Gemmata palustris: one gene and its partner. Each later gene encodes a partner of the first gene's protein in a complex. Links are inferred from orthologs where the notes say so. Each region holds a gene or a part of one and is shown on either strand. Other genes may lie near its edges. The genes, in order: J8F10_RS11710 and J8F10_RS28090.

Region 1 (2,728 bases):
CGCGTGAAGGTGGACGGCGTCCGGGTCACGGAACTCGGTCTGAAGATCGACCCCACCAAGCACCAAGTGGCGGTCGACGACCAGTCGGTGAAAGCCGAGAAGCTCGTCTACTGGGCGGTGAACAAACCCGTCGGGCACCTCTGCACGAACCACGACCCCGCCGGGCGGCCGCGTGCGGTCGATTTGCTCCCGCACGTCGAACAGCGGGTTTATACCGTCGGCCGACTCGACGAGGGCAGCGACGGGCTCCTGCTGATGACCAACGACGGCGACCTCGCGATGGGGCTGACGCACCCGCGGTACGGCGTGCCGAAGACCTACTTCGTGCTCGTCGCGGGGCGCCCCACGGACGAAGACCTCCAGAAGTTGCTCGACGGCGTGTGGCTGAGCGACGGCAAGGTGCGCGCGAAGAGCGCGAAGCGGGTGAAACCGCAGGGGAACGGCACCTGGGTCCGCGTGATCCTGACCGAGGGCAAGAACCGCGAGATCCGCCGGATGCTCGCGAAACTCGGCCACAAGGTGATGCGCCTGAAGCGCGTCGCGATCGGCCCGGTGAAGCTGGACAAGCTGCCGAAGGGCAAGGCGCGCCGGATCAGCGAGGACGAACTGAAAGAGCTAAAACTGTTCGTGACGAGGTCGCAGGAAAAGGTCGCCGCCGCGCGCCTCCGGGCCACGGAGAAGAAGACCAATCCGGGCGAACGGCCGGTGTGAGCCGGCCGGTTCTGCCAAAATTGTTCGCGAAAGTCTCACCGACCGGCGCGAGCCGGTCGTTCACCAAAACACACCAGCCGGCTCACGCCGGCCGTTTACCAAAACAATGTTTCACCGCATCGCGCGCGTTCTCGAACACGTCAAACTCGCCGAGCGCACGTTCCGCGTTCGGCTCCACTGCCCCGAACTGGCCGGCGCGATTCGACCGGGGCAGTTCGTGATGCTCCGGCTGCCGAACACCACCGACCCGTTGCTCGGGCGCCCGTTCGCGCTGTACGACACCGTGCTCGATGCTGCCGGTGCGCCGGTCGCCGTCGACGTGGTGTACCTCGTTGTGGGCAAGATGACGGGCCGGCTCGTGGAAGTGCGAGAGGGGGAAGAACTCCAAGTGTGGGGACCGCTCGGGAAGCCGTTCCTGGATGTCGGTACGCCGGACCGAGTTACGCTCGTGGCGGGCGGAATCGGGCAGACGCCGTTTCTGGCTTACGCACGCGAACTACTCGGCACGCGCGGCTTCGGTGGTGACGCCCCCCGCGCTCGCACGAAGAACGTTTCGCTGTATTACGGCGTGCGGAACGCGGACCTTGCGGCCGGTGTGGACGACTTCCGTGCCGCGGGTATTGACGTTCACGTCGCGAGCGACGACGGCAGCATCGGCACGAAGGGATTCGTGACGCAATTGCTCGAATCGCACGGGGTGACGGGGCCGCTCGTGGGGTGCGGGCCGGAGCCGATGTTGCACGCGCTCGCGAAACTGGCGGCGAAGTGGAACGTGCCGTGTCAGGTGTCGCTCGAAACGCCGATGGCGTGCGGCGTGGGCATCTGTTTCAGTTGCGTGGCGAAAGTGAGAACCCCGGACGGCGACGACTACAAGCGCGTCTGCGTGGACGGCCCGTGCTTCGACGCGGCGAAGCTGGTGTGGGAGTAACGCATCGCGCGTTCTGAATCGCACGTAGGGCATGTTTCGGGAAAGCCGTGAGCCAAGCGGCCGACCGGCCCGATTACGCGCCACTCCTCAAATTGCACCAACAGCGCGCGTCCGGGTGCCCCGGTACCACGCACCACCCTTGACGCCTCACGCGATGGGGACTAGCGTGAGACGGGTTGATTCACACCAATGAAGTTCGCAACGCGGCGGTTTCACACAATGCCCGGTACGTGCGTGGTCGGTTTGCAGTGGGGGGACGAGGCGAAGGGTAAGATCGTCGATCTCCTCGGTGACGGCTTCGATATCGTGGTGCGGTACAACGGCGGCGCCAACGCCGGCCACACGGTCGTCGTCAACGGAAAGAGTTTCAAACTCTCCCTTCTCCCGACCGGAGTGATCCGGTCGAACGTCCAGTCCGTTATCGGGAACGGGGTCGTCGTATACCCGCCCCGGTTCATCGAAGAAATCGAATCGCTCGTGAAGCAGGGCGGGCTCGATGTGTCCGGCTCGCTGTTCGTGAGCGATCACGCGCACGTCATCTTCCCGTACCACATGGAAGAGGAGCGGCTGCTCGAGAGCGGCGCCGAGGGGAAGATCGGCACCACCGGCCGCGGGATCGGGCCGTGCTACCAGGACAAGGTCGGCCGCCGGTTCGCCATCCGCGTCGGTGAGTTGCTCCAGCCGGACCACCTGCGCGAGCGGCTGCGGTTCGTGGTGCCGTTCAAGAACAAGCTCATGGGCGCGCTCGCGGGCGGTACGGCGCCAAAGGTCTTCGACCCCGAAGCGGTCGCCACCGAGTACCTGACCTACGCGGAACGCCTCCGACCGTTCGTGCGCGACACCACGCGCTTCCTGCACGACGCGATCGCGGCCAACAAGCGAATCATTTTCGAGGCCGCGCAGGGCAGCTTGCTCGACGTGGACCACGGCACGTACCCCTACGTCACCAGTTCGAGCAGCCTCCCGTCCGGCATTTGGGGCGGGTCCGGCGTGCCCGCGAAGCACCTGAAGCGGATCATCGGCGTGGTGAAGGCTTACACGAGCCGCGTGGGTCAGGGGCCGTTCCCGACGGAGCTGAACGACGGTCCC
Region 2 (16,564 bases), 3.9 Mb from region 1 along the record:
TGGGCCGCACGTGGGAGCGCCAGGCGCTCATCAAGCTGCGGCACGTGGGCGGCGACCCGGCGCTCGCGCGCGACTTCCTCTCGGCCGTCGAGCCGTTCGTGTACCGCAAGTATTTCAGCTTTTCCGAGATCAACGAGGTGAAGGCGCTCAAGCGCCAGATGGAAGCGAAGGCCCAGCGCGCGCAATCGGACAACACGGACCTCCCGCGCGACGTGAAGACCGGGCGCGGCGGCATCCGCGACATCGAGTACACGGTCCAGTTCCTTCAGTTGCTCAACGGCGGCGACCTCCCGGCCGTGCGCCAGCGGAACACGCTCCTCGCGCTCGAAGCGCTGGAAATCGCCGGGTGCCTGAGTTCGCAGGAGACGTACATCCTCGCGGACGCCTACCGGTTCCTGCGCAAGACCGAGCACCGGCTGCAACTGCTGTTTGACCTCCAGACGCACAAACTGCCCGCCGAAGGGGACGAGCTGCGGAAACTCGCGCGGCGCATGGGGTACGCGATAGCACGGAACGCGGAGCGCGGAGCGCGGAACGAAGACGAGCCACCGCACGCCCCTCCCGAGGGCGGGGAACTCGGTCCCGAGGGCGGCGCTTCCAGTTCCGCGCTCCGCGCTCCGAGTTCCGCGCTCTCCGCGCAGCGCCGCTCGCCGCTCGACGAGTCCGACCCGCCGCCGCTCGACACGCGCGACCTGTTGGTCGATCCACTCGACCGGTTCCTGAAAGACCTGCAGGACAAGACGTCGATCGATCGCACCATCCTGAACCACTTGCTGCACCAGTCGTTTCAGGGAGAAGACGGGCACTCGGAGCCGGAAGCCGACCTGATTCTCGACCCGGACCCGGACGCAGAGACCGTGCGCGCGGTGCTCGGGCGCTACCCGTTCCGCGACGTGCCGAAGGCGTTCGCCAACCTGTCCGCGCTGGCACGGGAGAGCGTGCCGTTCCTGTCCGCGCGCCGGTGCCGGCACTTCCTCGCGAGTATCGCCCCGCCGCTCTTGCGCGCCGTGGCCGCCAGTCCCGATCCGGACGCGGCCCTCACCGACCTGGAGCGCGTCAGCGCGTCACTCGGCGCGAAGGCCGTGCTGTGGGAGCTGTTCAGCATCAGCCCGCCCAGCCTGAAGTTGTACGTCGAACTGTGTGCCGGGAGCCCGTACCTGTCGGGGTTGCTCATCAACAACCCGGGTATGGTGGACGAACTGCTCGATTCGCTCGTACTCAATCAACCGCGCACGGCCGACGAGCTTCACGCCGAGTTAACGGAACTCCTCCGAGGGGCAACCGATCCGGACCCGATTCTGCACAGCTTTCAGGACAAAGAGTTCCTGCGCATCGGTGTGGGCGACCTGCTCGGCAAGGCGGACGTGCGCGTCACCACCGCGGCCCTTTCCGACGTGGCCGACACGATTCTGAACCAGGTCGTGGAACTGGTCGAGCCTTCCGTTCGTGCGAAGTTCGGCGATCCGATCATTGAAGCGCGCGACGGCCCTCAACCGTTGGAGGACGTTTTCACCGGCCGGCTGACACCGGCCGTTCGCCCAGAATGTCCCTACGTCCTTCTCGGCCTCGGCAAACTCGGCGGCCGCGAGATCAGTTACCACAGCGACCTCGACCTGCTGCTCGTGTACGAAGCCGACGGCACGACGTCGCGCGGTGAGGCGAATCGGTTGTATTTCACCGAACTGGCGCAGCGCGTCATCAAGACCGCGAGCCGGATGGGGCCGATGGGCCGGCTTTACGAGGTGGACATGCGGCTGCGGCCGACGGGCAAGTCCGGGAGCCTCGTGCTGCCGCTCTCGGAGTTCCGCCGGTACTTCGCGAGTTCGACGTGTCAGCTCTGGGAGCGGCAAGCGCTCGCCCGCGCGCGGGTCGTTCGCGGAGAGGCCCGGTTCGCGGACGAAGTGACGGCCGCGGTCCGTACCGCGATGCTCGGTCCCGCGTGGCACCCGGAGGTGGTGGACGAGGTGCGGGCGATGCGCCAGAAGCTCGAAGCGACCGCCAGCCAGTGGAGCCTGAAGCGCGGACCGGGCGGGTTAACGGACGTGGAGTTCGCGGTGCAGTTGCTCCAATTGAAGTACGGGCGCAAGCACCCGGACGTCCTGAAGCCGAACGTGTGGGACGCGCTCGACGCACTGGCCGCGGCCGGCCTACTCCCCGCGAACGATGCGACCGCGCTGCGCGACGGCTACTCGTTTCTGCGCCTCGTCGAAGCGCGCTTGCGGATCGTGACCGACCGGCCACTGACGGAGATCCCCGAAGCGGCCGACGATCAGGCGAAACTCGCGTACCGACTCGGGTTCGTGGCCTCTTCGGACTTCCTCGGAGCGTTTCGTGAGGCTACCGCGGGCATCCGAACGGCGTATCTCGCCGCCACCGCGCGCGAGCGATCATAAGTAGATCACGCGGGCCGTACTTCTTCCCCCATCTCGCCCAAATTCTCGGGGCAGCGGGCGATTCTGAAATCCGCGAAACCGGTCGGCGTCTGGGTGGGTAGAATACGCGTGACCGACGTCCGAATCGGCCCTCTAGCAAAACCGCCAGGCCGATTCATCTCGGAAAGGATCAAAACTCATGATGCGTTTCTCTCGCCTGGGTTTGGCGGCCGTTTTCGCCGCGACTCTGGCCGCCCCGGTTGCCCGCGCCGCCGAACCGGACAAGCTCCTCCCGGCCGAAGCGGACACCGTCGCCTACATCAATTTCAAGCAGATCCTCGAATCCGATATCGTTAAGAAATACGCTCTCGACCAGATCAAGCAGGCCCTTGCCGGCCAGGACGCCAAGAAGTTCCTGGAAGACATGGGCCTGGACCCGATGAAGGACGTCGACAAGGTGTGGCTCGGGATGTCCGGTTCGACCCCGGACGACACCAAGGCGCTCGTGATCGTTCACGGCACCTTCGATCCCGACAAGCTGTTCAAGGCCGCCGAAGCCGTCACCAAGAAGGACGGCGACAAGTTCAGCATGGTGAAGGACGGCACCGCCACGATGTTCAAGTACCAACCGGACCAGGGCAACCCGGTCTACGGTACCGTGGTGAACGACACCACCGTCATCGCCGGCACGGACAAGAAGCTCATCGCCACCGCGCTGAAGCAGTCCGAGGACAAGAAGAAGGCCCCGATCAAGGCCGAACTCACGGACCTCATCAAGCAACTGGATGAGAAGGCGTCGCTGTTCGCCACGTCGCTGGTGAAGGGTAAGTTCGACGCCGTGAAGTTCCCACCGCAGTCGCCGATCGACCTGTCCGGGATCGAGAAGTCGCTCCCGAAGACCAACACACTCAGCCTCGTCATCCGGGTCACCGCGGACATCAACCTGGAAGTCACCTTCGGGATGAAGGACGAGGATTCGGCCGCCGACATGGGTGACGCGGTCGCGAAGCTCGTCAAGGACATCGGCGGGTTCGTCCCGGCGCTGGTCGCGTTCGAGCCGAAGGCCAAGCCGCTCGGCGAGATCCTCAAAACGGTCAAGTCCGATGTGAAGAAGACCAGCGTTACCCTCTCCGGGAAAGTGGTCGGTGACATCATCGGTAAGCTGATTACGCCGGAAGGCTAAGTCGATCGAACTGCAAACACAGCGACACGGGCGGCCTTTGGCCGCCCGTGTTTGTTTTTCGCGTCGAGTGAGCCGCGACCGGTGGTGTCTTGAGTGTGGTCCGCTCGCTCCGCGAGCGGTTGGACCCACGAGCGCAATCGAGTACGCACTAACTCGGGTGGGGCGAAGCCCCGCTCGCGGAGCGAGCGGACCACACTCAAGACACCACCGGTCGCTGTCGGGGTTCACACTTCGGGAATTTCGATGTCGTCGAGCGGATCGTTCTTTTCCGGGCTGTCGGCGGCTCGTTTGCTTTGATTCGACTTGATGAGCGCGGAGACTTCGTCCCAGTTCACCGCGGCGAAAATCTCGTCCAGGTGCTTCACCACGCCCAGTAAGCTCGCGGAGGCCATCTCGAAGTTGGTGTGCGGGGAGAATTCTTTGAAGTGATCGCGGAAGTGCTCCGCGACGCGGCGGAGTTTGGGCAACTTCCCCTTTAACCGACGAAGGAAGTCGCCGAAATCGCCCCGCTGGAGCGCCGGCTCGACGGCTCGAATGCTGTCGTAGAGAGTTCGCGGGACGTCGAGCATGTCCTCGTTGTCCTGGATCTCGTCCGCGTGCTTGAGGAACGTGCGGATCATCCAGGCGTGCGCGAGGACCGTGTTCAGCCGGGCGACGGCTTCTTCGGGACTCATGGTTGCGCCGGCGCGGGGTTGGGGCCATCGGTCGGGACCGCGGGCGCCGGGGTCGTCGGCTTCCCTTTCGAGGCTTCGGCTTCTTCCTTCGACATCAGTACCAAGAACGTACCGACCGCGACGAGCACGATCCCGGCCCACAGTTTCCAGCCCGGCATATCGAAGTGGAAGTTGCTCCACTCGCCGGTCTTCGCGTTCGGGTGCCACACGGAGCTGAGCACCGTGTTGATGAGCGGGGCGAGGCAGAAGATGAGTGGTGCGATGTACATGCGGTACGTCGCGGGGTTCACGCCCTCGATCTTCGCCTGATCGACCGCCGCTTTGCTGGCGAAAATCACGCAGATCGCGCCGACCGCACCGGCCACGCCCGCGAGCCCGCTGAACACGAGCCCCACCGCGCGCCAGCTCGCTTGGGCGTCGTCGCGGGTCGCCATGAGTACGACCGGGATGACCACGGCCATCACCATGTACGCCACGCCGACCGACAGAATGGACGCCAGCCGCCCGCCGACGCCGATCGCGTTCCCCTGCGCGTTGAGCGGGCTGAGCATCTGCCCACCGAAGAAGATGATGGGCACGTAGGTGCCCCACGCCAACCCAGCGAGAATGACGTAGCCCCACCACGGGATGCTGTTCATCGATATTCCAGGAAATGGAACGCGGGGCGCGGAATGCGGAGTTCGGAACGAAGACCGAGTCTCCGTTCCGCGATCCGAACTCCGCGCCCCGCGCTGGAAAGAGTGACCCTATGGGGATTCGAACCCCAGTTCCTGCCTTGAAAGGGCAGTGTCCTAGGCCACTAGACGATAGGGCCACGTCTGGAAGTCGGCGCCGCCGAGGACACACCATTTTTAGGAGCGGCACGGGCGAGCGGCAACGTGCGTGCGCCGGTATCGGGGCGATCGGGGGCCGAAAAAGACAAGAACCAACTGCCCCCGTTCCGGTTTTCCGACGCCCGGCGCGTTCGCTCGGGGCGTAAGGGCACGACTTTGCTGTGGTACAATCTCCCGTGTGGACGAGTAGAATGGTTCACGAACCGCTCGCAGGTATCGGACCATCTAACCCATATCTCCCGAGGACTCTCAAAATGGCCAGCCCTAACGTTGTTGAACTGACCGAAGGAAACTGGAGCGAGTACGTCACCAGCGGCACGCTGATCGTTGCCGACTTCTGGGCGCCGTGGTGCGGCCCGTGCCGCCGACTCGCTTCCACCATCGACGCCGTTGCCGACCAGTTCGCCGGCAAGGTGAAGGTGGGCAAACTGAACGTGGACGAGAACCCCAATCTCGCCGTCAAGTACGACGTGATGACGATCCCCCGCATCCTGTTCTTCAAGGGTAGCGACACCCCCGTTCACACGGAGAGCGGCGTCCTGTCCCCCGACGAGCTGTCGAAGCTGATTAACCAGTACGCCTAATTTTTCGAGCCGCGTCCGACGGGAACGGGTTGAAGGGCGAAGCGGTGATCGAGCGCACGGAGCGACTCGGCCACCGCTTTGCTCGCTTCGCCCTTCAGCCCATCTCTTCATGAAGATCGCCCCCCCCGCGCGCCGATAAAGTTTGCGGGTTCTTCCGTCGGAGCGGGGCGCGAACAATGGCAAACATTAACGACGAGCGGGTTCGACTTGCGTTGGACCGGGCGGAGGCGGACCGCTTGTTGGCGGAAGCCCGTGCCGCGCAACGCACCGCGAACCGCGAACGGAGCCGCGCCCGCAAGCTTGCCGCGCGCCTGGCCCGGCGCGTCCAGCACACACTCGATACCGCCCGCGCGCAACTGGAAACCGATCGCCAGGCGCTCGAGGCCCGGGTCGCGCGCTTCAACGAAACACAATCGGTGTTCAACGGCACGATCGCGGCCGACCGCGACCGGGTGCGCGACGCCTGGGCCGATCTCGCCGCCCGCCAGAAGCGCTCCATAGAAGAATGGGACGAAGCGAGCCGGTTCCAGGCGGAACAGGCCACAGCGCTCGACGCCCGGGCCGCAGCGCTCGATGCCCGCGAGCGGGGCGAAACCGAAGCGAAAATCAAGCTCCAGTGCGAAGTTACGGTGCTGCGCGAGGAAGCCGCCGCGCTCGAAATGCGCGTGCGCAACGCGCGCCAGGCGGTGGACGAACTCGAGCACCAGCGCGAACAACTGCGGGCCGACACCCTCGCGCTGGTCGCGGCGGAAGCGGAACCGCCGGCCGAACTCCAAGTCGCACTCGACCGCTCCACCGACCGCGACCTGACGCAGTGGGCCAACGAGCTCGCGAAGAAGGAAGAGCGGTTGAACGTGGAGCGGGCCACGGTCACGGGGCTGTTCGCGAGCCTGGCGCGCGACAAGGCCGGGATGGGGGACCAGCGCCGGGTGCTCGCGGAGCAGTTCGCGCAACTCGCCGCGGCCCGCGCCGGGTGGCAGGCCGCCGAGCGCGAGACCGTTCTGGAAATGGAGCAACTCGCGCACACGCTCCGGCAGCGCGAGGCCGAACTCAACGCCCGCGACCAGCGCATCAGCCGCGCGGACGGTCGGCGGCGCGAGGACGCCTACGATTTGTGGCAGTTCCGGTTGCGGCTCGAAGCGTGGCAGTCGAAGCTCGTCGCGTTCGAGATGCGCTGGCACACGGAGCGCGAGCAGCTCGAAGCGGATCTCGTCCGGCGCGAAGAGACCCTGATCGCACGGGAGGCGGGCGCCGGCGGTGATTCGGACACGATTCCCCCGGTAATCCCGTTCGCGCTCGCGATTTACGACGGCCCGCCGACCCGAGCGGTGCCGGAGGAACTGACCGCGCTCCGCGACGAGGTCGAGCGCATGGCCAGCCTGCTCCTCGAAGCGGACCTGCCGGAACCGCCCGAACCGCACGAGAGCGAGTTACCGTGGGCCGCCCCCGACGAGAACAACGCCGAAGTGTTCCCGTATGACCGCTCCCGCGCGGCCTAGTCAGCAACCGAACGAGCAAAGGGGCGGGGCTTCCCGTGCGTTGAACCGTGACGACAAACGGGAGCGCCGCCCACTCCCTTGCAGTCGCGGCTCGCTACAAGGAAACGCGACGAATCGAGCGCCGCTCGCACTTAAATGGTTGCGGGGCACAAGTGGCGTCTACGTCTTCAGCGTGCCGGTGATTTCGCGCACGCGGCTCGCCCCGAGTGATTCGATCGCACTCGGGAGGGCGTCCACGATCTTGACACTCGCGGTCGGGTCGTAGAAGTTCGCGGTGCCGATCTGGACCGCGGTCGCCCCGACCACGAGAAAGTCCATCACATCGTTAAGGGTCGCGATCCCGCCCACTGCGATCACCGGAATCGCCTTCAATTGTGCGATTCGCCACACCGCGCGCAGGGCTAACGGTTTGATCGCGGGGCCGCTCAGTCCGCCCGTGATGTTACCGAGGATCGGCGCCCGTTTCCGCCAATCGACTGCCATGCCCACAAAGGTGTTGACCGCGCTCACCGCGTCCGCGCCGCCGTCGGCTGCGGCCTTTGCGATGACGGTGATGTCGGTCACGTTCGGCGTGAGCTTCGCGATGAGTGGCAGGTCCGGGCACACGTCCCGGCACCGGCGGACGATATCTTTCGTCAGCTTGGGATCGATGGCGAAATCCGTCCCGCCGCTCACGTTGGGACACGACAGGTTCAGTTCCAGCGCGCTCAATCCTTCGCGCGACTGATGCACGCGCGCCGCCATCGCGACGAACTCTTCCTCGCTCTTCCCCGCGATGTTGCCGACGATCGCCGTCGGGAGCGTGCGGAGGTAAGGGAGGTGGTGCGTGAGGAAGTGTTCGAGGCCGTCGTTATCCAAACCGATCGCGTTCAGCATGCCGGACGCGGTCTCCACCGTGCGCGGCGGGCGATTACCGGCGCGGGGCGCGTGCGTCACGGTTTTGGGAACGACCCCGCCGAGCTTCGCGAAATCGACGAACGGCGCCATTTCCTTCGCGTAGCCGAACGTGCCGCTCGCCACGAGGACCGGGTTGCGGAGCTGGAGCCGCCCGAGCGTGCAGGACAGGTCAATCATTAACGACGGTCTCCCGGTTCGGCCCCACAAACGACTTCCGGCATTTTATTAGTTTGTTGCGCGTAACTCTGTCCGCACGGCAGTGTTTACGAGACTACGGATCACATTTTCGGTTCCAATCCCAAGAGGTGCCCATGTCTCGCAAGCTGCTCGCAGCCGGGCTGTTCGCACTGGCCTGCACAATTACGCTGTACGCTCACACCGTTACCGCGGGTGAAGAGGCCCCGGCCCCGCGCGCCGCCGGCGAGGGGGAGGGCGATAAGAAGGGCGAAGGCAAGGGCGGCCCCGGTGGAAAGTTCGGTAAGGGCGGCTTCGATAAGAGCAAGATCGACCCCGAAAAGCTGAAGGCCCTCAAGGAGAAGTTCGGCAAAGGCGGGTTCGACAAGAGCAAGATCGACCCGGAGAAACTCAAGGAATTCAAGGACAAGTTCGGCAAAAATGGGAAGGGCGGCTTCGGGAAGGGCAAGAAAGACAAGGACAAAGAGAGCGGCGAAGAGTGAGAGGCGCCGGGCACAGTCTTGGCGCACACATTTCAATTGCTTTGGTGTGCGGTTGCAACAAGGGGCGAACGGCCGGCGTGAGCCGGCTGGTGGAACTGGCTCGGGCTACACTTGGGAGCTTTCACCAGCGAACGGGTCGAGTTCGGGCGGGAGCGCCTTTCAGGGTGGAACTGGCTCGGGCTACACTTGGGAGCTTTCACCAGCCGGCTCACGCCGGCCGTTCGCCGGAAGCTCCTCACTGGTACTGCGTCGGGTCCGGTTGACCGGCTTCGGCGAAGCCCTTCTTGCGCAGCGAGCACGAGTCGCACCGGCCGCACGCCCGGCCCGTCGCGTCGGGATCGTAGCAACTCAACGTCTGCGCGTAATCCACACCAAGTTTGGTCCCTTCGCGAATGATCTCCGCTTTCGTCATCTTGAGCAGCGGCGAGTGAACGCGGAACTTCCCCGTGCCCTCGGTACCGGCTTTCGTCGCGAGGTTCGCGAGGCCCTCGAACGCGCTCAGGAACTCGGGCCGGCAGTCGGGGTAACCACTGTAATCCAGGACGTTAGCGCCGATGAAGATGTCGAACGCGCCGACCACTTCCGCCAACCCGAGCGCCAAACCGAGTAAGATCGTGTTGCGCGCCGGGACATACGTCACCGGAACGCCGTGGGTCATATCGTCCGCGGAGCGGTCCTTCGGCACCGCGATGTCCGCCGTGAGCGCGGACCCGCCGATTTGCCGGAGGTCGAGCTTCACGACGCGGTGATCGACCGCACCGAGCGCGGTAGCCACGGTCGCGGCGCGCACGAGTTCGACGCGGTGCCGCTGCCCGTAATCGACGGCCAGCGTGTAACACTCAAAGCCCTGGTTCCGCGCGACCGCGAGCGCCGTGGTGCTGTCCAATCCGCCGCTGAGAAGCACGACCGCTTTCACAACACGCACTCCCGATCGAGTTGGTAATCGCCCGCCCGCGGTTCTTCTGGAAGCGCGGGCGCTGACGTTGCGACGAAACGAGGTGGAACCGCCCGCGCGCTTCATCTATCAAGATAGGTACCCTACGAGACGCACCACAATGGAACTGACCGAAACCCCGGCCATCGAGCAGTTGGAAACGTTCCCGAACCCGCGCCCGGGGCGGGAGTTTGCGATCGAGATCGTATGCCCGGAGTTCACGAGCGTGTGCCCGAAGACCGGCCAGCCGGACTTCGGCACGATCACGTTCACGTACACGCCGGGTGAAACGTGCGTCGAGTTGAAGTCGCTGAAGCTTTACCTGCAGCGGTTCCGCAATCAGGGGATCTTCTACGAACAGGTGACGAACCGGCTGCTCGATGATTTCGTGGCCGCGTGTAAGCCGGTGCGGTGCAAAGTGGTGTCGGTGTGGACGCCGCGTGGCGGCATCAGCACGACCGTGACGTGCGTGCATGAAGCGAACGAGCAGCCGGTGTGATCGGCCTCTGACTGCGTGTCCCACCGGCCGGCTTACGCCGGCCGGGTGCCAAAAGCATTAATCAACGATGATGGCGTTTTCGAGGCGGGCGTTCGGGAGGGCTTCGCGTGCGCCCTGTTGAGCGAGTTGCTTCACGTGGTACGAATTGGCCCGACCGCGAAGCACCACGCGCTCACCGCCCGTAGCGATTTCGACTTCGAGGTTCTGCACCCGGCGGCTCGTCCGATCGGCCACCCGCTGTGTAACAAGCTCAAGTAACGACATAGGGTTTGTGCTCATCTGCCCTGATTACTTCCTCGCGTTGCCTAAAGGTCAAGCAAGAGTGCTTGATTCGTATTCTTAACAGGCCGCGCTAGAGGCGTATCTTTTAGGTTACGGAATTTAGATGCAAACCGCAGTCCAGAAATATGTTTCCAAATCGCAACTCCTGAACCTGCGTGGTTCCCGGCCTTTATTTGCTGAAGAACTGCGCACCCGCGTGGCCAATGGTGCCCGGTGCGTGCGCTTCGAGTATTGCTTCTCACTTTTGTTCGTGACCGTGCGTCGGCAATCCGAAGTCTATCTCACTAAATCCTGGCAACAGCGTTACTTATGGGGGTTGTGGTACAGCACTCTCGCGCTTTTGCTCGGGCCGTGGGGCGTTCCGTGGGGACTATTTTGGACACTCTGGGCCGTTTGGGTGAACACGACCGGCGGAGCGGACTGTACCGCGAGCGTTCTCACTGCGGTGGAATCACTTAGTACAGAATGCGCGAATGCGCAAATCGATTCCCAGCATGGGGAAGTTAACCCGTTAGCGCCGGATTACAATTAGCTCTGGTACACGGTTCCGCTCTGCGCCGCGATGACGAGGAGGGACGCTTGTGGTTCGTCACGGTACGGTCGCTCTCGCTGCCCTCGTCGTGGGCCTTCTGGCTTTATCCGAGGGGCGGGCGTCGCTGCACCACCCGGACGACCCGATGGCGATCCCGGTGAGCGAAAAGGGCGCACCCGAAGCGCTTTCCTTTGAAGAATTCGGGCGCCGGCGCCTCGTGTTACTGAACGCGAGCAACCCGAAGTGGCCGCTCGACAATTCCGATCCAAGAGACCCGGCGAAGAAAATCAGGACCGACCGCGGTACGGTCAAGGATCGCATCGACAAACGGTCGGCGCTCCGCGGCCGGTCGGAACTGGATAGCGTCGCACTGGCGGTTGACCTGCTCCGGTTCGGTCAACCGGCCGAGGCCACCGGCGCGCTAAGGGACCAGCGCAGAGGATTTCTGCCGAACATCACGCACGCACACATCGAGGCCGCGCAGGGGAACTGGGACCGCGCGTTTCAGTTCCTCGATATCGCGAACGAGGAGCGCCCACCGAAGGAGGTTCCCGGCCTCAAGCCCCAAGAGCTCGCGTGGCAACTCAAGCTGAACACCGGACCGTTACTGAAGTTGGTGCGGCTCCGAATGAACGAAGCGAGGGGCGCCAAACCCGCGCCGGAAAACGAACTGCCGGACGCGATCTTCCCCGTGAACTTCGCGGACACGGTCGACGGCGCGCTGGTGCCGGGGGAGCGGGCGAAACTCCCGCCCGATGCGCTCGCGACCGTGCAACAGCTCGTGCTGTGGTTCCCGCACGACCCGCGCCTCTACTGGCTGCTCGGTGAACTGTACGCGGCGAAGGGGGAATTCGCCGCCGCGCGGAAGATCATGGACGAGTGCGTGGGGACGTTCACTTACAGTAACCGCAAGGTGCTGATGCAGCACCGCGAAGCGGTGACGAAGGCCGCGGACGCGAAGGGGGCCGCGCCCGAAGATCCGCTCTTCGCACAGCCCGATAGTGCTCCTCCTCCGCCGGCCCCGGCGCTGCCGTTCTCAATGGGCGCGGTGTGGATCTACTTCGGCGTGGTCGGGGTGATCGCGCTGTTCGCGGCCGTTCGCGCGCTAATGAAACTCAAAAGTAAACTCAATTGATGGCAACGGGAGGAGCCCTTCGCGATGATCGAAAACGTGTGGCTCGTTCACCCCGATGAGGCGATGTGTGCGGCGTTCCGGCGCCGGTTCGCCGGGCTGCGCGGCGTTCGCGTCGTTCGGGGCCGTTTTGAAGACCTGGAACCACACGACTGCTTCGTCACCGCGGGAAATGCGTTCGGCATCATGACCGCGGGCATTGATGCGGCCGTGGTCGGGGCCTTCGGCGAAGAACTGATGGCGCGCGTCCAGCACCGCATCATGAACGACTACTTCGGCGAGCAACCGATCGGCACCGCGTTCGTGTTGGGAACCGGCAGCTCCGCGATCCCGTTTCTGGTTCACGCGCCGACGATGCGCGTCCCCGGCAACATTGACGGGACGGACAAAGTGTACTGCGCGACCTGGGCCGCGCTGCTCGCGGTTCAGGCCCACAACACAACGAACGCGCACCGAATCGAAACGGTCGCGTTCCCCGCGATGGGCACCGGATTCGGCGGGGTACCGTTCGACGAGGCCGCGCGCCAAATGGCGGTCGCGTGGCGCAACTACCTCGAACCGCCGCACCGACTCGACTGGGATTTCGTGGTCGAGCGCCACCGCGCCATTTGCTACGACGGCCCGCGCCAGGTCGCCCGCTGAATCGCTCTCGCTTCTTGCGAATTCGGCGTTACACTATCCGCATGTCCACAACATATTACAAAAAGGTGCGCAAGCACCTTTCCGGCAATTGCCCGGTCATGAAGCGGATCATTGACCGCGTCGGGCCGTGTACGCTCACCCCCAACGGCGACGACCCGTTCACGTTGCTCGTGCGGTGCGTGATCTCACAACAAATCTCGACCAAAGCGGCCAAGTCAATTTACGGCCGGCTCGTCGCCGCGCTGAACGGCACGCCCGAAGGGGAGAGCGGTGCACCAACGATTCCGATTGCGGAGCTGGCGAAGCTCACCGAGGCGGAGTACAAGGCGTGCGGGATCTCGGGACCGAAACAACGGACCATGCGCGCGGTCATCGACCACGTGAAGGCCCACCCCGACCTGCTGCCGAGCATTCCCGACCTCGACGACGACGCGGTTCGTGAACAACTGACGGTCATCAAGGGCATCGGCCCCTGGACCGTCGATATGTACCTGCTCTTCGGTTTGGGGCGCGCGGACGTGCTGGCGGTCGGTGACTACGCGATCAAGGTCGCGGTGAAGAACCAGTTCAACCTGCGGAAGATGCCGGACGCGGCCAAAATGACCAAACTCGCGAAGCCGTGGGCACCGTACCGCAGCGTCGCGTCGTGGTACTTATGGCGCAGCTTGGACGCGGTGAAGACTGAAAAAGAGGGCACGTGAGGGGCGCGCGATTCGGAGCTGTCCCACAGCGAAGATCAGTGCGCCCAACTGCGGTAAGCCACGACCACACGCTTGCGATCGATTCCGATCACCCGGTCGGGCTCCAGATACCATTCCGTAATTCCGGCCGAATCTATCGTGACCGGCACGCTTTCCAGCCAGGTCGTGTCCGCCGCGTTGACCGGCGCGATCCCGGCCGGAACCCAACCGTCGAACTCTCTCGGCGGCACGCGAGCCAGCACGCGGACATCCCAATCAGACGGACCCGGAACGAGCCCGCCACCGTTAGTGTGATACCTACGGCGCCGGTCGACCCGAGCACCTCCTCGCGTGACCGTGACCCGAGGAGGCTCATCACCGATCGTGGGCGACTACTTGACGAGTGGGACCGGGGGGATTCCTTCGTTTAAAGTGGGAAATGGCGCGAAGGGAGTCGGCCCCTTCTCGCTCCGCGAAACCGGGCCGCGGACCTCATACGTCAGGCGCGTCCCGGCCCGGACGTTGTCCTCTTCGCCGGGGCCGACGCCCGGCGGTGTGCGCCGCCACGCGGTCCCCTGACACGTGATCCGGTACCCCTCGTTGAACATGCCCGTGAGCTGCGGGATCTTGAACGCCATGCTCGACGTCGGGGCCGGGTACTCGGGCGGGATGGAGGTCAGAAAGTAGTTCATCCCCGTCAGCATCCCGGTCGTGAAATAGCGCTGCAGGTCGCCCCGCGTTTGCGCGTAGATCATCGCGGAGATTTCCTTGCTGGCCAGCGCGAGCGCCAGCGGCTTGATTTTCTCCTGGTCGGCGTACAACTTCCCGGCGACGACGAAATACACGTTCGTCCCCGCGAGGTCCGCGTTCGGGTCTTTCGAGCGGTCCTCCGGCGGCACGTAGGGCGGCATGACGAAGAGGGCCTTCGAGACGCCCCCGTCGATGTGCCGCTCCGTCACGCACCGGCCGTCCACATCGACGGCGATGTGCTGCGGCGGGAAGGCGCCCGGAATGGCGGACGATCCGAGGAGAATTTGCTGAATGAGCTTCACGTCCTGCGGGCGCCCGCGACAGGCGATCGCCCCGATGTCCCAGACGACGAACTGTTTGCTTTCCGCCGCGGTCGTGCCGATGTAGAGGCGCCGACCCTTTTGGTGCTCCCGGGCCAGTTCGCATATCACCTGCGGGGACAGCACCTCCGCCACCTTCTCGGCGAGCGGGGTGTTGTCCGCGAGCGACTCGCGGAACAGCCCGCGCACGGGCTTCATCTTGTAGAGATCTTTTGCTTCCAGGGTCGTGTAGAACGCCTTCAACTGTTGGTCGTAGGCCGGCCCGAGGAACGCGAAGGGCGCCGCCAGCGCGCCGGTGCTGATGCCGGTCACGACATCGAACTCGGGCCGATCGCCGCGCGCGGTCCAGCCGCACAGAACCCCCGCCGAGAACGCTCCGAACGATCCGCCCCCGGACAAACTGAGGACGTTCTTCTCCCGGAACGGGGTGTTCGGGTTGCGCTCCTTTAAGGCCTTTTCCAAAGCCGCTTTACGCACCGTCTCCGAGCGGGCGGCGAGCTGTTTGGAATCGGCTTGGGCGCTGAACTCGGCTTGCGCGGCCGCATCGACCATGTCGCGTGTGTGCATGCCGAGGGCGGTAGGAGTCGGGCATTCCCGTCTGGCTTGACGTGAGCTTTTGCAGCCAGTTGCCACGACGCTGACCAGCGCCGCCAAGAATATCACCGAGCCAACTCGCTGCTGGAATGAGCTCATGGGATATTTCTCCAGTCAAAAGTATGCATTGGCTCGATTTCCCAGAAAACGGATATTCACACTCCTAATCGGGTGTTTAGTCGGGGCGCATCAGGAAATAGGCGCAATCCCTGCAAGTAGGACAAGTGGCACAGGTGCGCGAGGGATGAGAGCCCGGGTAATTGGGGTGCGTGTGGAATGAGGGGCGCCGGGTAGAACCACGCTCGTTGTTTGAATCTTTGCCTCCGATGCCCCAATCGCGGCATCGTCACGGTCGGCGCCCCTACTCCTCCCGGTAAATCACGACTTCCGGCGGCCACCCGAGCACCCACTGCCACCACTCGGCCAACGGAACAATCCATGTGAAAAATGTTTAATCAATAGAATGTGATGTGCTGGAGAGTACACGCAATCGACAATGGGGGAAGAGGTTGGTTGAAAATAGTCAGGCGATGGGGAGACGATCGGTTCGCGCGGAGCGCGATTCTGGTTGCGACCGCGCGCCGGCATTTTCAGGTGCGTGCTGGCAGGCCCATTCGCGGTTTGATAGGCTTTACCGCACCGCCCCTCTCCGGAGTCCCTTCATGCGCTCCCTGTTCCTCTCCGCGGTCGTGCTGTGCGCGCTCGGCGCGTCGCAGCCGGTTCGAGCTGATGAGAAGCCGAAAACCGGCTTCGTGGACAAAACGTTCAAGAACGCGGACGGCACCACCTCGCCCTACGTCGTGTTCGTCCCCAAGAGCTACGACGGCGCGAAGGAGTACCCCACGATCCTGTTCCTGCACGGCGCCGGTGAGACCAAGACCGAAAAAACGGGCACGAAGATGCCGGTCGAAGTCGGCATCGGGCCGGCGATCAAAAAGCGCGAAAAAGATTTCCCGTTCATTGTCGTGATCCCGCAAGCCGAAGGGTTCGGGTGGGGCGCGGACGGCAAGAACGCGAAGCGCGCCCTGGCGATGCTCGACGAGGTGCAGAAGGCGTACAAGACCGACCCGAAGCGGCAGTACCTCAGCGGGCTGTCGATGGGCGGGATGGGAACGTGGAGCATCGCGATGGCGCACCCCGATCGGTTCGCGGCCATCGCGCCGATTTGCGGGCGCGGCGACACGAAGACCGCCGAGAAGATCAAAGACCTCCCGTGCTGGTGCTTCCACGGGGACGCGGACACGGCCGTGAAGGTCGAGGGCTCGCGCGACATGATCGCGGCGATTAAAAAGGCCGGCGGGAGCCCCAAATACACCGAGTACCCGAAGGTCGGCCACAACTCGTGGGACGCGGCCTACGGCACCGACGAACTGTACACGTGGTTGCTCGAGCAAAAGAAGAAGTAGGACCGCCGATTTGAGTTCCGCGATTCTCCGTTTTCAAACCCCTGTTTTCGGCGCGGTCACGGGTGATTCAAGGG

What was found.
Region 2: the proteins of J8F10_RS11710 (region 1) and J8F10_RS28090 are in contact, whole or in part, in a crystal structure (PDB 5UE9), measured with the Lactococcus lactis proteins. The link is inferred for Gemmata palustris from one-to-one orthologs. Residues at the interface, in WP_023189152.1 of Lactococcus lactis: Leu4, Gln5, Ala47, Ser48, Met49, Leu50, Leu51, Arg52, Arg53, Met95, Leu98, Arg223, Met224, Ala225, Cys226, Ile228, Gly229, Ala230, Cys231, Tyr232, Ala233, Val235, Glu236, His237, Asn243, His244, Ala245, Lys247, Glu250; in WP_025017116.1 of Lactococcus lactis: Gly25, Phe27, Phe29, Glu32, Tyr33, Lys35, Tyr36, Lys48, Phe56, Thr60, Pro61, Arg62, Val63, Ala64, Glu65, Thr66, Ala67, Ser68, Gly69, Met70, Ile74, Gln77, Pro223, Glu251, Phe274, Ala275, Pro277, Phe278.

What each region holds. Positions count from the first base shown.
Region 1 is NZ_JAGKQQ010000001.1:2,877,207-2,879,934, reverse strand. It holds J8F10_RS11710 (dihydroorotate dehydrogenase electron transfer subunit), read left to right. Parts: upstream 1-817; coding sequence 818-1,639; downstream 1,640-2,728. Other genes in the region: J8F10_RS11705 (adenylosuccinate synthase), read left to right, coding at 1,859-2,728; J8F10_RS11715 (pseudouridine synthase), read left to right, coding at 1-711.
Region 2 is NZ_JAGKQQ010000001.1:6,742,869-6,759,432, forward strand. What follows is about bases 6,263-9,067. They hold J8F10_RS28090 (dihydroorotate dehydrogenase), read right to left. Parts: upstream 8,220-9,067; coding sequence 7,305-8,219; downstream 6,263-7,304. Other genes in these bases: J8F10_RS28085 (hypothetical protein), read left to right, coding at 6,263-7,145; J8F10_RS28095 (hypothetical protein), read left to right, coding at 8,354-8,719; queC (7-cyano-7-deazaguanine synthase QueC), read right to left, coding at 8,955-9,067. In the rest of the region: glnE (bifunctional [glutamate--ammonia ligase]-adenylyl-L-tyrosine phosphorylase/[glutamate--ammonia-ligase] adenylyltransferase), read left to right, coding at 1-2,393; J8F10_RS28060 (hypothetical protein), read left to right, coding at 2,572-3,555; J8F10_RS28065 (hypothetical protein), read right to left, coding at 3,780-4,229; J8F10_RS28070 (hypothetical protein), read right to left, coding at 4,226-4,867; J8F10_RS28080 (thioredoxin family protein), read left to right, coding at 5,317-5,646; more of J8F10_RS28085, read left to right, coding at 5,823-6,262; more of queC, read right to left, coding at 9,068-9,644; queF (preQ(1) synthase), read left to right, coding at 9,775-10,152; J8F10_RS28110 (hypothetical protein), read right to left, coding at 10,210-10,416; J8F10_RS28115 (tetratricopeptide repeat protein), read left to right, coding at 11,016-12,101; J8F10_RS28120 (macro domain-containing protein), read left to right, coding at 12,126-12,740; J8F10_RS28125 (DNA-3-methyladenine glycosylase family protein), read left to right, coding at 12,782-13,441; J8F10_RS28130 (hypothetical protein), read right to left, coding at 13,477-13,683; J8F10_RS28135 (patatin-like phospholipase family protein), read right to left, coding at 13,813-15,057; J8F10_RS28140 (carboxylesterase family protein), read left to right, coding at 15,747-16,490.